One region of the Vibrio sp. Vb0937 genome, then DNA from elsewhere that is predicted to be linked to it. Evidence: riboswitches for the same ligand, from Rfam matches in the RefSeq annotation. Region 1 holds a riboswitch; the other holds the start of a gene.
The links. Region 1 has a riboswitch for lysine ahead of tet(35) (tetracycline efflux Na+/H+ antiporter family transporter Tet(35)). Riboswitches for the same ligand answer to the same signal wherever they lie in the genome.
Positions count from the first base shown of each region.

Region 1 (10,862 bases):
CTTTCGATACAGTCTCGGTGCCATAAGCCATTGCAGCAACTGCTTGGCCACCACCGACGTTGTACACTTCATCAATGCCACACAGTTTCGCGACATAAAGGATCTCATCAGCGATTGGCGGTGGAGAACAAAGAACGACTTTACGACAACCTGCAATTTTTGCAGGAACGCCGAGCATCAAAACAGTCGATGGCAAAGGCGCACTGCCACCAGGAATGTACAAACCCACTTTTTGAATTGGACGTGTTACTTGTTCACAAAGGACACCTGGCTGCGTTTCCACCTTGATCGGTTGCGGCTTTTGCGCTTTGTGGAACTTAGAAATATTGGCGTAAGCTTGCTCTAGTGCGCTCTTCATTGACTCTGACAAACGCTCTGACGCTGCCTTAATTTCCTGAGAAGAAACACGAATGGATTCAGGCTTAACACGGTCAAACTTTTCGGTCAGCTCAATAAGAGCAGAGTCACCTTCTTCTCGAACTTTAGCAATAACTTCGGCCACAGCAGTGGTGATATTGGCACCTTCTGCAATAGCAGGGCGCTCCAAAATAGAGTCTTGCTGATTCTCACTTAATGATTGCCAAACGACTGTTCTCATGATGCTTACTCCATCATTTTTTCAATTGGTAGAACAAGAATTGAACTTGCGCCCAACTCTTTCAGCTGTTCCATTGTTTCCCAGAACAGGTTTTCAGAACTCACCAAGTGAACAGCCATTTTCTGCTTATCTGCAGAAAGAGGAAGAACAGTTGGGTCTTCAGCACCTGGCAGTAGTGCTTTAATTTGATCTAACTTCTCTGCTGGGGCGTGAAGCATAATGTACTTAGATTCTTTCGCTTGCTGCACGCCTTGCATGCGAGTTAACAGCTTTTCGATTAGCGCCACTTTGTCTGCGTCGAACTCACCTGTGCGTTGAATCAATGTCGCTTTTGATTTGAAGATAATTTCAGCTTCTTTAAGGCCGTTCGCTTCCAGTGTTGCACCTGTAGAAACCAAATCAGCGATAGCATCAGCGAGACCCGCGCGAGGCGCAACTTCTACAGAGCCTGTCAGCATACATGTAGAGAATGGAACGCCGGCTTCATCCATGTACGCTTTTAGAAGTTGAGGATACGTTGTAGCAATACGCTTGCCAGCTAAGTCTTGTGGACCGTTGTACTCTTCGTCCTTGTCGATTGCGATAGATAAACGACAGCCACCAAAATCAAGTCGACGAAGCTGAACAAACTCGCAGGGTTCACCTAATGCTTTGCGGTCAAGGCGAACTTCTTCTAGTTCATTTTCGCCAATAAAGCCAAGGTCAACCACGCCATCCATAATTAAACCTGGGATGTCGTCGTCACGAACCAAGAGTAAATCAATTGGCATATTTTCAGAATGGACAACTAAACGCTCGCCCATTACGTTGAACTTTACGCCGCACTGTTTTAGTAGAGCTTGACTCTCTTTGCTAAGACGACCTTTTTTCTGAATTGCGATTCTTAAACGTTGTGTTTGCATTGCTTTGTCCCTATGCAAGATTTTGATATCTAAGTATTTTTCAAACTAATAAAACTAAAAAACCCTCGGGAGATTGAAGTCTCCCGAGGGTTTAAAATCTGCTTTTACTTTGATTTTACCTCCGGGAGTTTCCTGCCTCCCGGGTATGCGTACATCGCCCGAAAGACTAGATTGGGTGATGATGGTGATGAATGTTCATTACAAAATTACGCATACTTATTTAAGGCTCTTTTTGAGTTACTTTGTTAGTAACCACACTAACTAAGGATTCTATATTTTTCAATACTCAATTGAATATTTTCTAAATATTTTTCACAAGACATTGATTTAAATGAAATTAAATTCTTTTCCATATTGAATACTCTGGTAGAAAGAACACCTCCAATCAGCTCTACTCTGACGAAGAAAACGAAGAATAGTATGAATATCCACCAAATCAACTATTTAGACCGTACCCAACCCACTAATTGACACTTTTCTCAATAAAGAGACAGCAACTCACGTTTGAGACAATTCATTCAAAACTATTATTAGAGCGGGGCAAAAAATAGTGATTAACAATGAAACTGCGTAACGGTAGTAATAAACAAGCTGTAGATTTCGACGATACGGCACTATACCCGTTGATCGGCAATAGTGCCTGTATCCAAGAACTTCGTACTGCAATACAAAAGTACGCTCAATGTGATGCTGAAGTCCTCATTCAGGGTGAAACTGGTGTTGGGAAAGGTCTTTGCGCTCGCCTTATTCATCAATTGTCGAACAGACACTCAGCACCTTTTGTGGAAGTCAACTGTGGAGCCATTCCAAGTGGTCTTATTGCATCCGAGCTTTTCGGCCATGAAAAAGGAGCATTTACAGGCGCAATCTCAGAGCGTATAGGTTTTATTCAAAAGGCACATAAAGGCACCCTATTTCTTGATGAAATTGGTGACATGCCACCAGACCTACAAATCCACCTCCTTCACTTTTTGGAGAGTAAACAAATCCATAAAGTCGGAGCGGATAAATTCATTGACGTGGACTGTAGGGTCATTGCAGCAAGCCACGTGGATTTGAAAAATGAGGTCGTACAAGGAGGATTTCGTGAAGATCTATTCTATCGGCTTAATATATTGCCATTAACTATCCCTCCACTGAGAAAGCGTGGAAAAGACATTATTATTTTATCTGAACACTTCCTAGCAGATCTGTCTCATGGTCAGGTACAAAAAATGTCTGATAAGGTAAAAGCCAAGCTCCTCAAACATCGTTGGCCAGGCAACGTAAGAGAACTGCGGAATGTCATCCAACGAGCAATTGTCATGTGTGAAGATCACACGCTTCTCGTCGCTGACTTGGGCCTTGATAACAATGAGAGGCAATTGCTCCCTTCTGTGGACCAAATTGATCTCGACTACCTACTGCAAGCTATCGAAGAAAATAAACACAATATGAGTGCGGCTGCACGTCACCTCGGCATTTCAAGAACAACGCTTTATCGATTAATAAAGAAATACAACTTAAATGTTTAAATACTGTATAGGTGTAACGTAACACTGTGTAACAGGTAACTCTTTAGATATCATTTAGTTAACTCTGCATCGCAACCATGCGTATTTTGCTGTATTAAAAATCAAAAGCTTAAAATGGGCATAGTCTTTGCTTAGAACTAAGAAGAAGATGGATTGCTTTTTCATTACAGCCCATCAAGGAGAGCTCGGTACACAAACAATTCGCTCTTAACACGAGACTTTTATCCCCAAAAACGCGATTGCCCCCCTCACCTAAGTCGCGTTAAAAAAAAGCTCCGCTAAATTAGCGGAGCTTCCCTCTGTAACGAATCTATTCAAAACAACTTACGCACTCTGGCAAGACGCTATTTTAGACTTTGAAAGCCATGACAAAATAGCGCAAACGATAACGAATGTTATCGACGCTGCAATGAACGAGAACGCAATTGAAGCAGTCATACCAAGGGCAATAAAGCCGACGCATGAAACAAGCGCGACTGATAATGCATAAGGTAACTGTGTTGATACGTGGTCAATGTGGTTACAACGTGCACCCGTCGATGACAGGATAGTCGTATCTGAGATTGGTGAACAATGGTCACCGAATACCGCACCAGCTAAAACCGCACTCAGCATCGGTAGCATTAGCACTACGTCTGTTGCACCAGCCATGTCTCCAGCGATTGGAAGCATGATGCCGAACGTACCCCATGAAGTACCTGTTGAGAACGCCATTAGGCCAGACAACAAGAATAGGATAACTGGTAGCCAGTGCGGGTTAATGTTGCCCTGCGCCATTGTCGAAAGGTAAGTACCAGTCTTCATATCACCGATAACAGAGCCAATGGTCCAGGCAAATACTAAGATTAGAATCGCACCAAACATAGACTTAGCACCAATCCAAAGTGTACGTGCGATCTCAGCCATTGGTAGACCTTGCTTCACAACAGTAAACAGTGCAACTGCTAAGCCAAGCAAGCTACCGTAGATTAGTGATGTACCTACATCTGTATTTTCAAAAGCACCAAGAAGCGCAAACTCCTTACCATCAGCAGCCAATGCTTGGCCACCCGTGTAAAGCATTGAAGCGATAGTCGCGATAATCAGCGTCACGATAGGAAGTATCAAATCTGACACTTTACCCTTTTCACTTTCACGGATATCTAGCTCTTCATTTAGGTCATGCGCTTCTTGCGAGTCATTTTCTTTGTCTTTATCAAAGCCACGACCTTGCGATGCAGAGATCTCATGCTCACGCATTTTACCAATATCAAGACCAAACCACGCAACAGCGAACACCATTAGCAGCGCAAAAACGGCGTAGAAGTTCATTGGGATAAGACGAACATATGCGCCAAGAGCCGAATACTCTGTGATCCCATGTGAGACTAAGATCCCGCCAATAATAGTAATAATGTAAGCACCCCAGCTAGAAGCAGGCATAATTACACACATTGGAGCAGCGGTTGAGTCTAGAATGTACGCAAGCTTAGCGCGAGACACATAAAAGCGATCGGTTACTGGGCGAGAGATCGCACCAACAGCAAGGCTATTAAAGTAATCATCGACAAAAATGAATACGCCTAAAAAGGCGGCAAGAAGTTTGGAGCCGCGTTTACTCTTAACTCGAGATTGTGCCCATTCAGCAAAAGCACGAGTACCGCCAGATAACGTTAATAAAGCTGTTGTCATACCTAATAAGATTAGGAAGCCAACAATGCTCATGTTCCAAGTGTTAATTCCGCCATCTTCAATAAAGACAGAAGAAACTTGAGAACTGACGTAACCTGCGGTGTCGCTGATAGACCAGCTATTAAGTAGCACCGCACCTAGCACGATACCTACACCCAAGGAAACTAATACACGTCGAGTCAAAATCGCCAAAGTCAAAGCGACAATAGGTGGCAATAATGAAACAGGAGAACTAGAAAAATCTATTAAATTCATGATCTTCAAAAACCAAAGTTTGGCTAGAGATCTACTGCAGACAAGTCACGTAGCATACGATACGTGCTCATGTTGAACTTAGCGACAGGGAAGCGAACACTCCACCCAACCCTACAGTAGCGCTCCATAGTTTAATGTGAATATATACTATGGCAGTGTTGTTCCTTTCAGATACAACCCCAGCAAGTAACTTTGATGAGTTACTTACTTCGGCAATCTTCGCCTTCCACTATTATTCATTGGCATCACCCCAATAATAGCTACTCTTCGAGACCGCGCCTCTACGGCAACAACAAACAATTAACCACTAACTGTACAAATTAACAACAAATTGTCTGCAATATTGCATCAGGTGGCAGCCATTGTACTTATGATGAGAGTCAATGCAACACATCAAACTAAATTAAACAAATAAATAATGGCTGAGATAATTTATAAACCTTGCCTACTTCCATAAGTTTTGTGCAACTGAAATCACATCAATCATGTTATTTATGAAACATTATTACTACCTTAGAAATATCATGGTTTATCTTATATCAATAAATTAAGGATATATGACACACCATTAAAGATGGATGCTTCATATTTTTAAGTAATAACTCAAATTTTTTTATAAAAAACCAAGCTGTCACTCTCTCTATACAATAATGATTGTTGATTTTAGTTCTCATCTAATAATGATTTATTTCGAGTGTAATAATATTAATTGCTTTAAAAAATAGTCAAATTTAAACAAAATTTTGATTTAGCATTTGCACATAAGGAAAAGATAAAGTTAAATATAAGGACTCTTTGTTTATTTATAGATTGGCATTATTTAATCGTAACGATAAAAAGTGCCCAACACATTAACCTTTTAATAGGAATCGTTATGTCAGAGCTGACTAAAACCCTTCTAAATATCCGTAGCCTTCGTGCATTTTCTCGTGAGCTGACTCTAGAACAATTGGAAGAAGCTCTAGATAAACTCACTACTGTCGTAGATGAGCGTCGTGAAGCAGAAGAAGCAGAACGCGCAGCACAAGCAGAGCAAGAAGCTAAGCTTGCAGAGATTGCTGAGAAAATCGCTCAAGACGGTATTGATGTAGAAGCACTTATTACTGCGCTATCTGGCGAAACTAAGACGAAAGGCAAAGCGAAGCGCGCACCTCGCCCTGCTAAATACAAATACACAGATTCAAACGGTAATGAGAAAACTTGGACTGGCCAAGGTCGTACACCTTCGGCGATTCAAGAGCAACTTGATGCAGGTAAATCTCTGGATGAGTTCCTAATCTAGATCCGTGCTATTTTTAAAAGGCTCCCATAGGGAGCCTTTTTTATTTAAACCATTACAAATAAAAAAGGCACATTTCTTAATGTGCCTTTTACTTTAGTTACAGAATAGTTAATTAAACTGCTTCGTATTAACGTTCCCAGTATGCTTCTTCTAGGCTATCTTCTCGCTCAGGAAGTCCGCGCGACAATCGTGGTGAATGTTGCACGAGAACTTCGTAGCTCGCGCGGTTTGCGTATTTGCAGACTTGAGAAAAAGAAGAGTAAGTTAAATACTCGTTACTGTGCTTGCTTGAATTAGGCACATTTTCTTTATGGTATTTATTTGCTGCCATATCATGAAGAACAGCAGATAACGCGGCATCACCTGCGCCATTTGTATTCTTAATTTTTTCTGGGCCACCCATATATGGCGAGATATGCGAGTACACTTTTATTGGCGTCTCGCATGAGTCTTTTTTCGCCGGACGACTAAATTCATAACGATTAAATTCAGCAATTGACCCTGGAAGTAATGGCAAAGAAGTTTCGCGCTTCGCGCTATCTTCCGTATACCCAGCCATAAATAGACCTACAGGACCCGCCGTGCACAATACTAGATCAGCCCACTCCAATGTTTTGTCAGACGCAGCAAGTGGATCAGATTCCCCCGTCAGAGCTTCTGCTTCATCTTCATTCATCGCAACGACAGAAACGTTATCTCGAATGAATTCTTGCCAATATTTAGGATCATCTTGAATAACAAACTTTGTGCCTAGAGTCAGAACAACAGGCACATCATTCTTTTTCGCGTACTCAATCGCTTTCATTGTTGCTTCCGGCATTGGGTCGCCGTCTTTGCAACGTACTAGATATGACGTCAGTACAAGTGCTGATGCATTTTTAAAGATTTTCTCTGGAATGCTATCAGGATGGAGTTGGTTCATTTGCCCTTCGCTGATAGCAAAAGTACGTTCACCGTCTTCTGTGATAAGAGCAAAGCAACGGCCAATTGCACCATCTACACCTTGTAGGTAGTTCAAATCCATGCGGCTTGATGTATTACAAAGATAACGGTAACCGTAGCTGCCAATCTTAATATCCTGGCTCATCACTCCAAGTAGTGTGGAGCGGTCATCCGCTAGCACGGAGTAGTTATGTAGCGTGTTACCAATTGTACCGCCCGCATACTCATTGGTAATCAAGTTCTCTTCTTTCAGTTGCTGGTATAACTCTTCTGCTCTTTCGTCATCGATAACCAGAGAGTGACCTTTACTCAGACCGTACTTTTCAATCACATCCGTTGTAACTTTTGCTTCAATATCAACCAAGGTTTGGTCAATACCAATGATGTGAGTGCGCGTCATCTTCTTGCTTTCTTGTGCTTGGCTCACCAGCGGGTCACGAGCATGAACAGGAAAATAGTGCTTCGATTTGCGTTGTCCAGGAAATTTCATATTGTCAGTCTGAGTAAGGGGATGAAAAGGAGAACGGATTCTATACCGCTAATAATAAAGCAGCAATAAAAGCGATTATAGCAAACGTTTGCTGACTACTTTTTTCTTTTAGGTGGCTTATTCACCTTCCATAAAGCTGAGATCTGGTAGTTGCTCAAGGTGCTCGCTATAACGCTTTAGGTTGAACTCACCTTCATTCTTCATCACATCAAAAATCTCAATTGACATCGCACATGCCATCATCGCAACCGCATCTTCACGTGGTGTGCCAGTCATCATTAAACGCATAAGGGTTTCTTTTACTTTAAGCGGGTTACCATCTTCGAGCTGATTTTCAACAATTTCAATCAACTCACTTTCTTGCATAAATTGGTTTTCTTCTGTCATTTGGTGTTTCCTCTTGGATTTTGGCCAACTATGCCATATATACCTCTTCTATACTTGCGAAATTACTCGTTCGAATCTTTGTTGAAGAAAAATCCAGCGAAACGAATTGTGATTTCGATCTCGGATCTGTCACCGGTCTGTGGATTCTGATAGAATCTGCATCCCGTTTATTTAAGTGGTGTTTAGTAATGTCTGATAACAGTCAAAAGAAAGTCATCGTCGGTATGTCCGGCGGCGTTGATTCATCTGTTTCCGCGTATCTTCTAAAGCAGCAAGGCTACCAAGTAGAAGGCCTTTTCATGAAGAACTGGGAAGAAGATGACAACGAAGAATATTGTACAGCGGCAGAAGATCTTGCTGACGCTCAGGCAGTATGTGACAAGCTAGGCATCCACCTACACACTATCAACTTTGCTGCCGAATACTGGGATAACGTATTTGAGTACTTCCTTGCTGAATACAAAGCTGGCCGTACTCCGAACCCTGACATTCTTTGTAACAAAGAAATCAAGTTCAAAGCATTCCTAGAATTCGCTGATGAAGTACTTGATGCTGATTACATTGCAATGGGCCACTATGTGCGTCGCTCTTTCCCAGAAAACGGTGAAAAACCACAGATGCTACGTGGTCTAGATGGCAACAAAGATCAAAGCTACTTCCTGTACACATTAAGCAACGAGCAAATTGCGCGTAGCCTATTCCCTGTTGGTGACCTAGAGAAACCAGAAGTACGCCGCATTGCGGAAGAACAAGACCTAATTACTGCTAAGAAGAAAGATTCAACTGGTATTTGTTTCATCGGTGAACGCAAGTTTACGGAATTCCTAGGTCGCTACCTTCCAGCTCAGCCTGGTAATATCGAGACTCCAGAAGGCGAAGTGATTGGTCAACACCAAGGCCTGATGTACCACACACTTGGTCAGCGTAAAGGTCTACACATCGGTGGCCGTAAAGGCGGCGGTGGTAACGAGGCCCCATGGTTCGTTGGTGAGAAAGATCTAGAACGTAACGTTTTGATTGCCGTTCAAGGTAAAGACCATCCAATGTTGAAATCAGAAGGTCTACTTGCATCACAACTTCACTGGGTAGATCGTGAGCCAATTCGCGATGTTATGAAGTGCACAGTGAAAACTCGTTACCGTCAGGAAGATATTCCTTGTACAATCATCCCTATCGATGATGAAAACATTAAAGTTATCTTTGACGAGCCACAAATTGCTGTAACTCCAGGTCAATCAGCAGTGTTCTACGAAGGTGACGTGTGCCTAGGTGGCGGCATCATCGAGCAACGCATTAAATATTCTCAAGCTTAGGAGTCGTTACGTGGCGAATACTCTTTATGACCGTACTATCGCTTTCGCTGGGATTTGCCAAGCTGTTGCTTTAGTTCAACAGGTAGCGAGAAACGGACATTGTGATCAAGATGCTTTTGAAACATCAATCAACGCTATTTTGAGCACGAACCCTGCTAACACAGTTGGCGTATTCGGTCGCGAAGCCGATCTAAAGCTCGGCCTAGAATGCTTGGTTAAAGGGATTGATAACACACCATCAGGCAGTGAAATTACTCGTTACATTATTAGTTTAATGGCGTTAGAGCGTAAGTTAAGCTCTCGTAACGATGCTATGTCTCAGCTTGGTGATCGTATTCAAATGGCCAAGCGTCAGTCAGAGCACTTTGAGCTACTAGACGATCAAATGATCAGCAATTTAGCGAGCATCTATCTGGATGTCGTTAGCCCTATTGGCCCACGCATTCAAGTAACGGGCACGCCATCTGTACTGCAGCAGACGGCAAGCCAACACAAAGTTCGTGCGCTGTTGTTATCTGGCATTCGTAGTGCAGTTCTTTGGCGTCAAGTTGGTGGTAAGCGTCGCCACCTAATCTTCGGGCGCAAGAAGATGGTAGAGCAAGCACAAATCCTTCTTGCTCGTCTGTAGTAAAATATCAAATAAGCAGCTCGCGTTTATCGCGAGCTCATTTTTTTCGACTAAAACAAATCTCGCGCAAACGTTTGCGCAATATTCGTGACAATTGCCACAGTTATTGGTATAAAGCTCACGAAATTTAGAAACCCAATTCAGGAGAACATCATGGAACTGTCAGCATTGACTGCTGTTTCACCAGTAGACGGCCGTTACGGAAGCAAGACAATTGCGTTACGCGAAATTTTCAGTGAATACGGTCTACTAAAGTACCGTACTATCGTTGAAATCCGCTGGCTACAAAAGCTTGCTGCTACTGCTGAAATTGCAGAAGTGCCAGCGTTTAGCGCAGAAGCAAACCAATTCCTAGACGACCTTGCTGCAAACTTCTCTGAAGAAGATGCACGCCGTATCAAAGAGATCGAGCGTACAACTAACCACGACGTAAAAGCGGTTGAGTACTTCCTAAAAGAGAAAGTAGCAGACGTTCCTGAACTGCACGCAGTAAACGAGTTCTTCCACTTCGCATGTACTTCTGAAGACATCAACAACACATCACACGCTCTAATGCTTAAAGAAGCGCGTGAGAACGTGATTCTTCCAGAAATCCGTAACCTAATCGACGCTATCAAAGCACTAGCAGTGGAATACCGCGACATTCCTCTTCTATCTCGTACACACGGTCAGCCTGCTTCTCCATCTACTATGGGTAAAGAAATGGCAAACGTGGCGTACCGTATGGAGCGTCAATTCAAGCAAATCGAAAACGTTGAGATCCTAGCGAAAATCAACGGTGCAGTAGGTAACTACAACGCACACCTTTCTGCTTACCCAGAGCTAGATTGGCACAAGTTCTCTGAAGAGTTCATCACAGAGTCTCTAGGCGTAACTTGGA
Region 1 is NZ_JAWOTK010000003.1:190,071-200,932, reverse strand. Features, by position in the region: gene hisD (histidinol dehydrogenase) at 1-598, opposite strand, end outside; gene hisG (ATP phosphoribosyltransferase) at 604-1,500, opposite strand; His leader region at 1,554-1,691, opposite strand; gene R7P67_RS07770 (sigma-54 interaction domain-containing protein) at 2,061-3,014, shown strand; gene tet(35) (tetracycline efflux Na+/H+ antiporter family transporter Tet(35)) at 3,339-4,940, opposite strand; lysine riboswitch at 5,050-5,232, opposite strand; gene R7P67_RS07760 (H-NS family nucleoid-associated regulatory protein) at 5,815-6,222, shown strand; gene R7P67_RS07755 (inosine/guanosine kinase) at 6,350-7,654, opposite strand; gene R7P67_RS07750 (hypothetical protein) at 7,772-8,041, opposite strand; gene mnmA (tRNA 2-thiouridine(34) synthase MnmA) at 8,230-9,354, shown strand; gene hflD (high frequency lysogenization protein HflD) at 9,365-9,982, shown strand; gene purB (adenylosuccinate lyase) at 10,136-10,862, shown strand, end outside.

Region 2 (10,862 bases), on a different contig from region 1:
TTCGATACATTGTATGCAGAAGGCCAACGACGCTACGTAGAGTCTCTCTCTGCCTACGCTCGTCAGTTTTTGTCTCTGATGGAAAAACCCGATGTCGACCACATTGAAGGGTTATCACCTGCGATTTCTATTGAACAGAAATCTACTTCTCATAACCCGCGTTCAACCGTCGGTACAATTACCGAAGTCTACGACTACTTACGTCTATTGTATGCTCGTGTGGGCGAACCCCGCTGTCCAACGCACCATGCCCCTCTTGCTGCGCAAACCATCAGCCAAATGGTGGACAAAGTCCTAGAGATGCCGGAAGGCAGCAAAATGATGCTATTGGCGCCTATTGTCAAAGAACGTAAAGGGGAGCATGTTAAAACGCTTGAGAACTTAGCGGCTCAAGGCTTTATTCGTGCGCGTATTGATGGAGAAACTTGCGATCTTTCCGATCCTCCAACCCTTGAGCTACATAAAAAGCACACCATTGAAGTTGTGGTAGACCGCTTTAAAGTTCGTCCAGACTTACAACAGCGCTTGGCCGAATCTTTCGAGACAACACTCGAATTATCAGGCGGTATTGCGGTTGTCGCGCCAATGGATGGCGACGGTGAAGAGATTATTTTCTCCGCCAACTTCGCTTGTCCACAATGTGGTTACAGCATGCAAGAGCTAGAGCCGCGACTTTTCTCATTCAACAACCCTGCTGGAGCATGTGGCACTTGTGATGGTTTGGGTGTTCAACAATACTTCGATCCAAGCCGAGTCATTCAAGATGATTCATTAAGCTTGGCACAAGGTGCGATTCGCGGTTGGGATCAAAAGAACTACTACTACTTCCAAATGCTCACCTCATTGGCCGATCATTATGGTTTTGACCTCCATGCCCCTTTTAATTCTCTGCCAAAGAAAACGCAAGATGTCATTCTAAAGGGCTCAGGTCGTACTGAGATTGAGTTTAAATACATCAACGATCGTGGCGATATTCGCGTTAAACGCCATCCATTCGAAGGTATTCTGAATACCCTAGAACGTCGCTATCGTGATACAGAATCCAACTCTGTCCGTGAAGAGCTTGCAAAATACATCTCCACTAAATCTTGTTCAAGCTGTGGCGGTACTCGTCTACGCCTCGAAGCACGTAACGTGTTTATTGCTGATACGACACTACCTGAGATTGTTGAACTCAGCATTGCTGATGCATTGGAGTTCTTCCATTCCTTGAAACTGGAAGGTCAACGAGCCCAAATCGCTGAAAAAGTGATGAAGGAAATCAACGACCGCCTGCAATTCTTAGTTAACGTCGGTTTGAACTACCTAAACTTATCACGCAGTGCTGAAACCTTATCAGGCGGTGAAGCTCAACGTATTCGTTTAGCAAGCCAAATTGGTGCAGGTCTTGTTGGTGTCATGTACGTCTTAGATGAACCGTCGATTGGCCTCCACCAGCGTGATAACGAACGACTCCTAAAAACACTGACTCATTTGCGCGATTTAGGTAATACCGTACTTGTGGTAGAACACGATGAAGATGCGATTCGCTGTGCAGATCATGTCATAGATATTGGTCCTGGTGCTGGCGTACATGGTGGTAATGTTGTTGCGGAAGGCACCATGGAAGAGATAGTCGCGAATCCGAATTCTCTGACAGGTCAGTACTTAAGTGGTGTTAAAGAAATCGCAGTACCGAAAGATCGCACGCCGCGAGATCCGAAAAAAACGGTTGAGCTATTAGGCGCTACAGGTAATAACCTTAAAAACGTTAATCTTTCAATTCCTGTTGGGTTATTCAGCTGTATTACAGGAGTATCTGGCTCAGGTAAATCAACGCTGATTAATGATACTTTCTTTAAAATTGCGCATACCCAACTTAACGGAGCGACAACGGCTCAGCCTTCACCTTATAAATCGATTAAAGGTCTAGAGCACTTCGATAAAGTCATCGATATCGATCAAAGCCCAATTGGCCGTACACCTCGCTCTAACCCTGCAACCTATACGGGGATCTTTACACCAATCCGTGAACTGTTTGCAGGCACACAGGAGTCGCGTTCTCGCGGTTACAAGCCGGGCCGTTTTAGTTTTAACGTACGCGGTGGTCGTTGTGAGGCCTGTCAGGGTGACGGTGTTATCAAAGTAGAAATGCATTTCCTACCAGATGTTTATGTGCCATGTGATGTGTGTAAAGGTAAACGCTACAACCGTGAAACTCTCGAAGTACGTTACAAAGGTAAAACTATTGATGAAGTGCTAGAAATGACGGTCGAAGATGCACGCACCTTCTTCGATCCAGTTCCTGCCATCGCTCGCAAACTACAAACACTGATGGATGTGGGTTTGTCGTACATACGATTGGGTCAAGCGGCAACAACACTCTCCGGTGGTGAAGCACAGCGTGTTAAATTGGCGCGAGAGCTATCCAAACGTGATACAGGAAAAACCTTGTACATTTTGGATGAACCAACAACCGGCTTGCACTTCCATGATATCCAGCAGTTGCTCACTGTACTGCACAGACTTCGCGACCACGGAAATACTGTCGTGGTGATCGAGCATAACCTGGACGTCATTAAGACTGCGGACTGGATTATCGATCTTGGTCCTGAAGGGGGTCAGGGTGGCGGCGAGATAATCGCTCAAGGCACTCCGGAAGATGTGTCGCAAATCGAGGGTTCGCACACAGCTCACTTCCTCAAGCCTATGTTGAAGTAGAAAAAACAGGTAAAGTATCGAGACCAGCAAGTGCTGGTCTTTTTTCATTCAAAACAACGCAATAACTATGGCTACTATACATGTAAGTGGAACAAAGCTTTCTCCCGAAAAAGTACAGGTTCCCCTCAATCGCAAGTTTCTCATTGCCTTGGCAACACTATTTGTGTTGGCAATGCACTTTTTCATGCCCAACCCCGGCGGTTCGGGGCTTTCGCTTTCGTTCAATGCGACAACTTGGATTGCTTTTAGCTTTGCATTAGGCATTGGGTGTTACCAACTCGCGAATAATCGAGTGCTACGTTACTCAAAACTAACCATCGGCTTGTTCATTAGTGCTCTTATCATGACAGTGCCCATTCTGTACCCAAATGCGAATAGCAGCTTGGCAGCCAATAAGCTCATAGGCCTGTGGTGTGGTGTCCTGTTCTTTATTGTTTTACAACAATTTCATTTCAGTAATAAACATCGCCAACGCCTATTATGGTTCATTGTCCTTGCGGTTGTTATCGAAGCCATTTTTGGTCTGGCACAATATCTGTATCTCAAACCAGGCAATCCGTTTGGTTACGACACGGTGGCCAATCGTCCTTATGGTATTTTCCAACAGCCCAATGTAATGGCCAGCTTTCTTGCGACAGGGTTGGTGATTGCCAGCTATTTACTTGCACGTCAGCCCTACAAATACGACCGTAAGTTAAGTGATGTTTACCTTCTCTATGCCGTGCCAGTTTTAACTTTACCACTAATTGTGGCGTTGGCTTCACGCACTGGTTGGTTAGCCTCGGTCATCGCCGTGTTGTTGGTCATTCCATACATGTACCGCTTTGCAACCAAAGGGCGCTTTATCCGCTGGGTTGTGTCACTTGTAAGTGGGCTCTTACTCTCAGTCGTTGTCATGCATCTTGCCTTTCCTGATGGAGGTGGGTTAGCCGCAGAAAAAGTAAATATGGAGTCTCCTCGAGCGTATACTTTTCCGCAAACATTAGACATGGTGATTGAAAAGCCTTTTACTGGTTATGGATATGGCAAGTTTGAATCTGAGTACATGCTGTATACGGCTCGTCAACATGCCCTAAATGAGAATTACCCAGCTGGTTTGCCAGCCATGGATCATCCGCATAATGAGCTACTATACTGGGGAGTAGAAGGTGGCTTGCTGCCAATAATCGGCATCTTCTTAGCGATGGCACTGGTACTGTATCGAATCTATCAAGCCAAACGCGGAACTCGTCTTGCGTTGCTGGCCTTGTTTATACCTATCGTATTGCACTCGCAACTGGAATACCCTTTCTATCACTCTCTCGTGCATTGGTTGATCTTCGTTATCCTGCTGTACTGGGTCGATCAGCGCGTCTCTCGTTATCGACAAATCGGCTTTAGTAATGTGACCAAAAGCTTGCTGCGTGTTTTTAGTTTGGTACTTCCCGTTGCGTTTACGTTTTACATGGTAAGCGCATTGCATACGAACTATGTATTGACGAAGTTTGAGACCACTAGGCCAACTAACCCTGATATTCTGAATCAAGTCAGTAACCCTGTAGTTTGGAAAGACAGGTTTGATTGGGATGTCTACAGCACGTTTTTAAACCTTGGGCTGTACCAACAAGACGCAACCTTGATTCAGCCTTATATCGATTGGTCGCTAAAAATCATCAAAGATAAGCCTCGCCCTGCATTTTATAATAATTTGATTTTGGCCTACCAAGGCTTAGATGACTCAAGTAAAGCGGAGCAAATTAGAGCTGAAGCGCAGTTTTTGTTCCCGAAGATTGATTTCAGTGACGTCAATTACCAACCACCTTCTCAAGCTATCTCTGCCTCACCAACCCCCACTTCAGGAGCTGAGTAATAAATACAAAAAAAGCGAAGAGATGACCTTCGCTTTTCTTTATCTCATTGCTGTATGATTTTACTCAGTGAGTGACTCTTCTAACGCTTTTAAGCACAGCGCAACGTTTTCAGATCGAGCGCCGTAACCCATTAAGCCAATACGCCACGCTTTACCAGCTAATGCCCCAAGGCCTGCACCAATTTCTAGGTTATAGGTTTCTAGCAAGTGAGCACGAACTTTTGCTTCATCAATTCCTTCAGGCACGTAAATCGCATTTAATTGTGGCAACCGATGGGCTTCGTCCACAACAAATTCAAAGCCTAACTTTTGTAAGCCATTTTTGAGTTTTTCATGCATCAGTTGGTGACGAGCCCAAGCGTTTTCTAATCCTTCATTTTTCAGTATCAATAAAGCTTCATGAAGCGCATACAAGCTATTAACTGGCGCCGTATGATGGTAACTACGCTTACCTTCTCCACTCCAATACCCCAAAACTAAACTCTGATCGAGGAACCAACTCTGTACTGGTGTTGTTCTTGCTTGAATCTTTTCAATCGCGGCAGGAGAAAACGTCACTGGTGAGAGCCCAGGTACACATGACAAACATTTTTGACTACCAGAGTAAACCGCATCCAGTTGCCATTCATCCACTTTTAACGGCACACCACCAAGCGATGTCACCGCATCAACAATAGATAATGCATTATGCTGTTTCGCCAGCTTACCCAATGCTTGAGCATCACTGACTGCACCAGTTGAGGTTTCCGCATGCACAAAAGCAAGAACTTTTGTATCTGGGTGCTGTTCGAATGCTTGCTCGACTTTATCAATGGAAACAGGCGTCCCCCATTCATCATCGACGATAACAACTTCACCACCAGCACGGACGACATTTTCGCGCATGCGTTCACCAAATACACCATTACGGCAGACGATCACTTTATCGCCTTTCTCGATCAAGTTTACAAAGCAGGTTTCCATTCCTGCACTACCAGGCGCTGAAACCGCAATAGTGAACTCATTGTCAGTTTGAAAGGCATACTTCAATAGCTGCTTGAGCTCATCCATCATACCGATAAACAGAGGATCAAGGTGACCTACAGTAGGACGGCTTAGTGCTTGTAACACTTGAGGATAAATATCAGAAGGACCAGGTCCCATTAAAATACGGTGAGGTGGAATAAAGCTTTGGATCGACATGTCAGCTCCTTGATTATCTTTTATCCTGAGCATTCTAAAAGTTCTATTCAATAAGATGGCTCAGGTGCAGGGTTCTTCACCCTAATAGATTTTTCCTCTATCAGCAATTAGCCGTAAGTATGGAGGTCAAACCAGTGTCACAAAATCGTTAATAAAAAACACCATAAAGGTTGAAATATTGATTGACATTAAGGCCTCAAAACCGTTCAATGTTTGAGCTTTATGTAGAAGAGGAGCGCTACCCAGGTAGATGATTTGTGGAACCGCAATTCCAACACCAATCATTGAGGGGGAGTAGTGCCGAGGTAAGTCAAAGTTGCAGGATTTGACTTGTCGGTTGAATTGGGCTGAATCCCATCAACTGTCATCAGCGCAGTCTGATGAAGGGCTTCTGAGGGTAAATTTTTCAAATAGCATTCTAAATACCTCTCTTTTTGCTCTGTTCCTTTTCTCACTAAACATTGGATGTACAATTTTTTAGGAAGTCGTGGGAGAACGCAGTGAGCGCATTTAACGTAGCTAAATTCGGTGGAACCAGTGTTGCCAACTTTGAGGCAATGAGTCGTTGCGCCACCATTATCGAAAACAATCCAAATACTCGCCTGGTCGTGAGCAGCGCTTGCTCTGGCGTCACCAACCTATTGGTAGAACTCGCCAACGGTGTTCAGGATCAAACGCACCGTACTGAGCTGCTGCAAAATCTGGCCAACATTCATGACGCCATTTTAACTCATCTCGAAGACAGCACGAAAACTGCTGCCGAGGTGTATGGCATATTAGATACCGTAACCAGCCTGGCCGAGGCTGCATCTATCCAAGCTAGTGCGAAGTTAACCGATCATTTAGTCGCATGTGGCGAACTCATGTCGACGCATATTCTAACTCAGTTAATGTGTGAGCGAGGCATTCAGGCTGTGCGCTTTGATATCCGCGATGTGCTGCGTACTGATGACAACTTTGGTCGCGCGGAGCCAAACATTGAAGCAATTTCGACGCTTGCGCAAGATAAACTCGTACCACTTTGCCAACAATCCGTTGTTGTTACTCAAGGCTTCATAGGATCTGACGAAGCAGGTAATACAACAACACTAGGTCGAGGAGGCAGCGATTACAGCGCCGCCTTAATTGCTGAGAGCGTCAAAGCGGCAGGGTTAGAAATCTGGACTGATGTTCCGGGCATCTACACAACAGACCCGCGAATTGCGCCAAAAGCCTCACCAATTCCTGAGATCAGCTTTAGTGAAGCTTCAGAAATGGCTAACTTTGGCGCTAAAATCCTTCACCCTTCTACGCTAGTACCTGCATTGCGTCACGACATTCCGGTATTTGTGGGGTCATCGAAAGAGCCTGAAAAAGGGGGAACTTGGATTCGCCACCAAGTCGAAAGCTCACCGTTATTCCGTGCGCTAGCTTTGCGTTGTAACCAAACCATGGTAACGCTACGCAGCGCCAATATGTTCCACGCATACGGCTTCTTAGCAAAGGTCTTTGAGATCCTTGCAAAGCATAAGATATCTGTCGATTTGATCACAACATCTGAAATCAGTGTATCGTTAACACTTGATCAAACCGATACATCCGGCGGCGCGCCGCAGCTGCCGCAAGCTGTACGAGAAGAGTTAGAAGAGTTATGTAAGGTAGAAGTTGAACGTGACCTATGCCTCGTTGCCCTAATTGGTAACAACATGAGTGAGAGTAAAGGCTACGCGAAACAGGTTTTTGGCACGCTAGAAGATTTTAACCTACGCATGATTTGTTATGGCGCTAGCCCTCACAACTTATGCTTCTTGCTCCATGAATCAGTATCGAAACAAGCCATACAAAAACTCCACACTGAGTTGTTTGAGAAGTAAGTTCAACTCAATAAAACAAAGGGCTGCGTATCTGCAGCCCTTTGTCGTTTCATTAGTTGTTACATTTGGACGAGGTAAACATCAATTTAACCGTTAATGTTTGGCCCTAACCATTTTTCAGCCTCGATCCTATCCCACCCCTTACGATCGGCGTAACTCTCTAGCTGATCTTCTTGGATCTGTGCGATCGCAAAGTAACGTGAGTCAGGATGAGAGAAATACCAACCAGAGACTGACGCGCCCGGATACATTGCATAGCTGGAGGTTAGAGTCATGCCAATATTCTCTTCCACATTAAGTAGCTCCCAAAGCGGTCCTTTTTCAGTATGCTCAGGGCACGCTGGATAACCTGGTGCAGGGCGAATACCTTGGTATTTTTCACGAATGAGATCATCGTTAGATAAATCTTCATCCGCAGCATAACCCCAAATTTCTTTACGGACACGCTCATGCAAATACTCAGCAAACGCTTCGGCTAGGCGATCCGCCACCGCTTGAATCATAATTGCGTTGTAATCATCTCCCTGTGCTTTGTATTCATCAGCAAGCTCTCGTTCACCAATACCACCAGTGACAGCAAATGCCCCTATCCAATCATGTTTACCCGACTCTTTAGATGCGATGTAGTCGGATAAACAATAGTTGAATCCTTTTGGTTTCTCGGTCTGTTGTCGCAAGTTACGTAATACTTTCACAACGTCGGTACGAGTTTCATCAGCATAAACTTCAATGTCGTCCCCCACGCTCGCAGCAGGGAATAAGCCACACATTCCACGCGCTTTTAACAGGCCTTCTCGCTCAACTCGATCAAGTAACTCGTTGGCATCTTCGAATAAACGTTTTGCTTCTTCACCAACTTCTTCATGTTGGAAAATTGTTGGATACTTACCCACAAGTGACCAAGTCATAAAGAATGGTGTCCAATCGATGTATTGACGTAATATAGCCACATCAAAATCATCGAAGATATGAATGCCAGGCTTAACAGGCACTGGAGGGGTGTAAGCTTCCCAATCGATAGCAACTTTATTCGCTCGAGCAGCTTCTAATGTCACTGGTTTGGTTCTCGGTTTCTTTCGATTATGTTGATCACGTACTCGTTCGTAATCAGCTTCAAGTTTTTCAACAAATTCAGGGCGACGTTCATCTGACAAAAGAGAAGTACATACGCCCACTGCACGTGAGGCGTTGTTCACGTAAACCACTGGATGCTTGTAATTTTGCTCAATCTTAACTGCTGTATGGGCTTTTGACGTTGTTGCGCCACCGATGAGAAGAGGTAAGTTAAAGTCGAGACGCTCCATCTCTTTTGCAACATGCACCATTTCGTCTAATGAAGGCGTGATCAACCCTGATAAACCAATAATATCGACGTTTTCTTCTTGCGCTACTTTTAAGATCTTTTCGCAAGGAACCATGACACCAAGATCGATAATTTCGTAGTTATTGCACTGCAATACAACGCCAACGATATTTTTCCCGATATCATGTACATCACCTTTGACCGTCGCTAGCAAAATCTTACCGTTTGTTTGTCCCACCTGCTTTTCTGCATTGATGTAGGGCTCGAGATGCGCGACTGCTTGCTTCATCACTCGGGCAGATTTTACGACCTGAGGAAGGAACATTTTACCTTCACCAAACAAGTCTCCGACGACGTTCATCCCATCCATTAGTGGGCCTTCTATCACCTCTAATGGCTTTGAAGCATTGACACGAGCTTCTTCGGTATCATCAACGATAAACTCGGTTATTCCTTTCACTAACGCGTGTTCTAAACGCTTTTCAACAGGCCAGGTTCTCCACTCAAGTGCAGAGGCATCCTCCTCTTTACCTACCCCTTTGCCTGCGTATTCCGCCGCGATATCTAACAATCTCTCAGTGGCGTCATCACGACGGTTAAGAACGACATCTTCCACAGCCTCACGCAATTTTTCAGGCACGTTATCGTAGATTTCTAACTGACCCGCATTCACAATCCCCATATCCATACCATTTTTAAAACAGTGGTAGAGGAACACCGCGTGAATCGCTTCACGTACATAGTTATTGCCACGGAAAGAGAATGAGACGTTAGAAACACCACCAGATATCATCGCATGTGGTAAATCACGTTTGATATCGCCAACGGCTTCAATGAAATCCACCGCGTAGTTATTATGCTCCTCGATCCCCGTAGCAATGGCAAAAATGTTTGGGTCAAAAATGATGTCTTCTGGTGGAAAGCCCACTTCATCAACAAGAATTCGGTAAGCGTTGGTACAAATTTCTACTTTGCGCTCACGTGTATCTGCTTGCCCAATCTCATCAAACGCCATCACAATCACAGCCGCACCGTAACGGCGGATCAACTTAGCTTGTTCAACAAATTTCTCTTTGCCTTCTTTGAGAGAGATCGAGTTAACAATGCCTTTGCCTTGGATGCACTTAAGACCGGCTTCAATAACCTCCCACTTGGAAGAGTCAACCATGATTGGTACTTTTGAGATTTCAGGTTCTGACGCACAAAGGTTTAAAAAGCGAACCATACAAGCTTGTGCATCCAACATGCCTTCATCCATGTTGATATCGATAATTTGAGCGCCATTTTCAACTTGTTGACGAGCCACATCGAGCGCTTCATCGTACAGCTCTTCTTTAATCAAGCGCTTAAAACGCGCAGAACCGGTTACATTCGTACGCTCACCGACATTGATAAATAAAGAGTCTTTATCAATCGCGAGTGGCTCTAAGCCAGACAAGCGACAAGCAACGGGAAGTTCAGGTAATTGACGAGGGGCGATATTTTCAACCGCGAGTGCCATTTGGCGAATGTGCTCAGGAGTTGTACCACAACACCCACCAATCAAGTTTAAAAAGCCACTTTGAGCCCACTCTTTAACATGCTTAGCCATATCTTCTGGCGACAAATCGTATTCGCCGAATGCATTCGGAAGCCCAGCATTTGGGTGAGCGGAAACAAAAGATTCTGATATACGAGAGAGCTCTTCAACATAAGGACGCAGCTCATCTGGACCAAGTGCACAGTTCAAACCAAACGAAATCGGTTTAACATGACGTAATGAGTTGTAAAACGCTTCTGTGGTTTGACCGGATAATGTCCGACCGGAAGCATCAGTAATAGTCCCCGAGATCATCACAGGTAACTCAATACCCATCTCTTCAAACACACTTTCAACAGCAAATGAACAAGCCTTAGCGTTAAGCGTATCGAAGATGGTCTCGATAAGAATAAGGTCTGAACCACCTTTAATAAGCGCTCGAGTCGATTCAGAGTA
Region 2 is NZ_JAWOTK010000020.1:48,614-59,475, forward strand. Features, by position in the region: gene uvrA (excinuclease ABC subunit UvrA) at 1-2,700, shown strand, start outside; gene R7P67_RS18475 (PglL family O-oligosaccharyltransferase) at 2,768-4,549, shown strand; gene R7P67_RS18480 (pyridoxal-phosphate-dependent aminotransferase family protein) at 4,610-5,731, opposite strand; lysine riboswitch at 5,952-6,130, shown strand; gene lysC (lysine-sensitive aspartokinase 3) at 6,232-7,584, shown strand; gene metH (methionine synthase) at 7,671-10,862, opposite strand, start outside.
Region 2: another riboswitch for lysine. It lies ahead of lysC (lysine-sensitive aspartokinase 3); the one in region 1 lies ahead of tet(35) (tetracycline efflux Na+/H+ antiporter family transporter Tet(35)).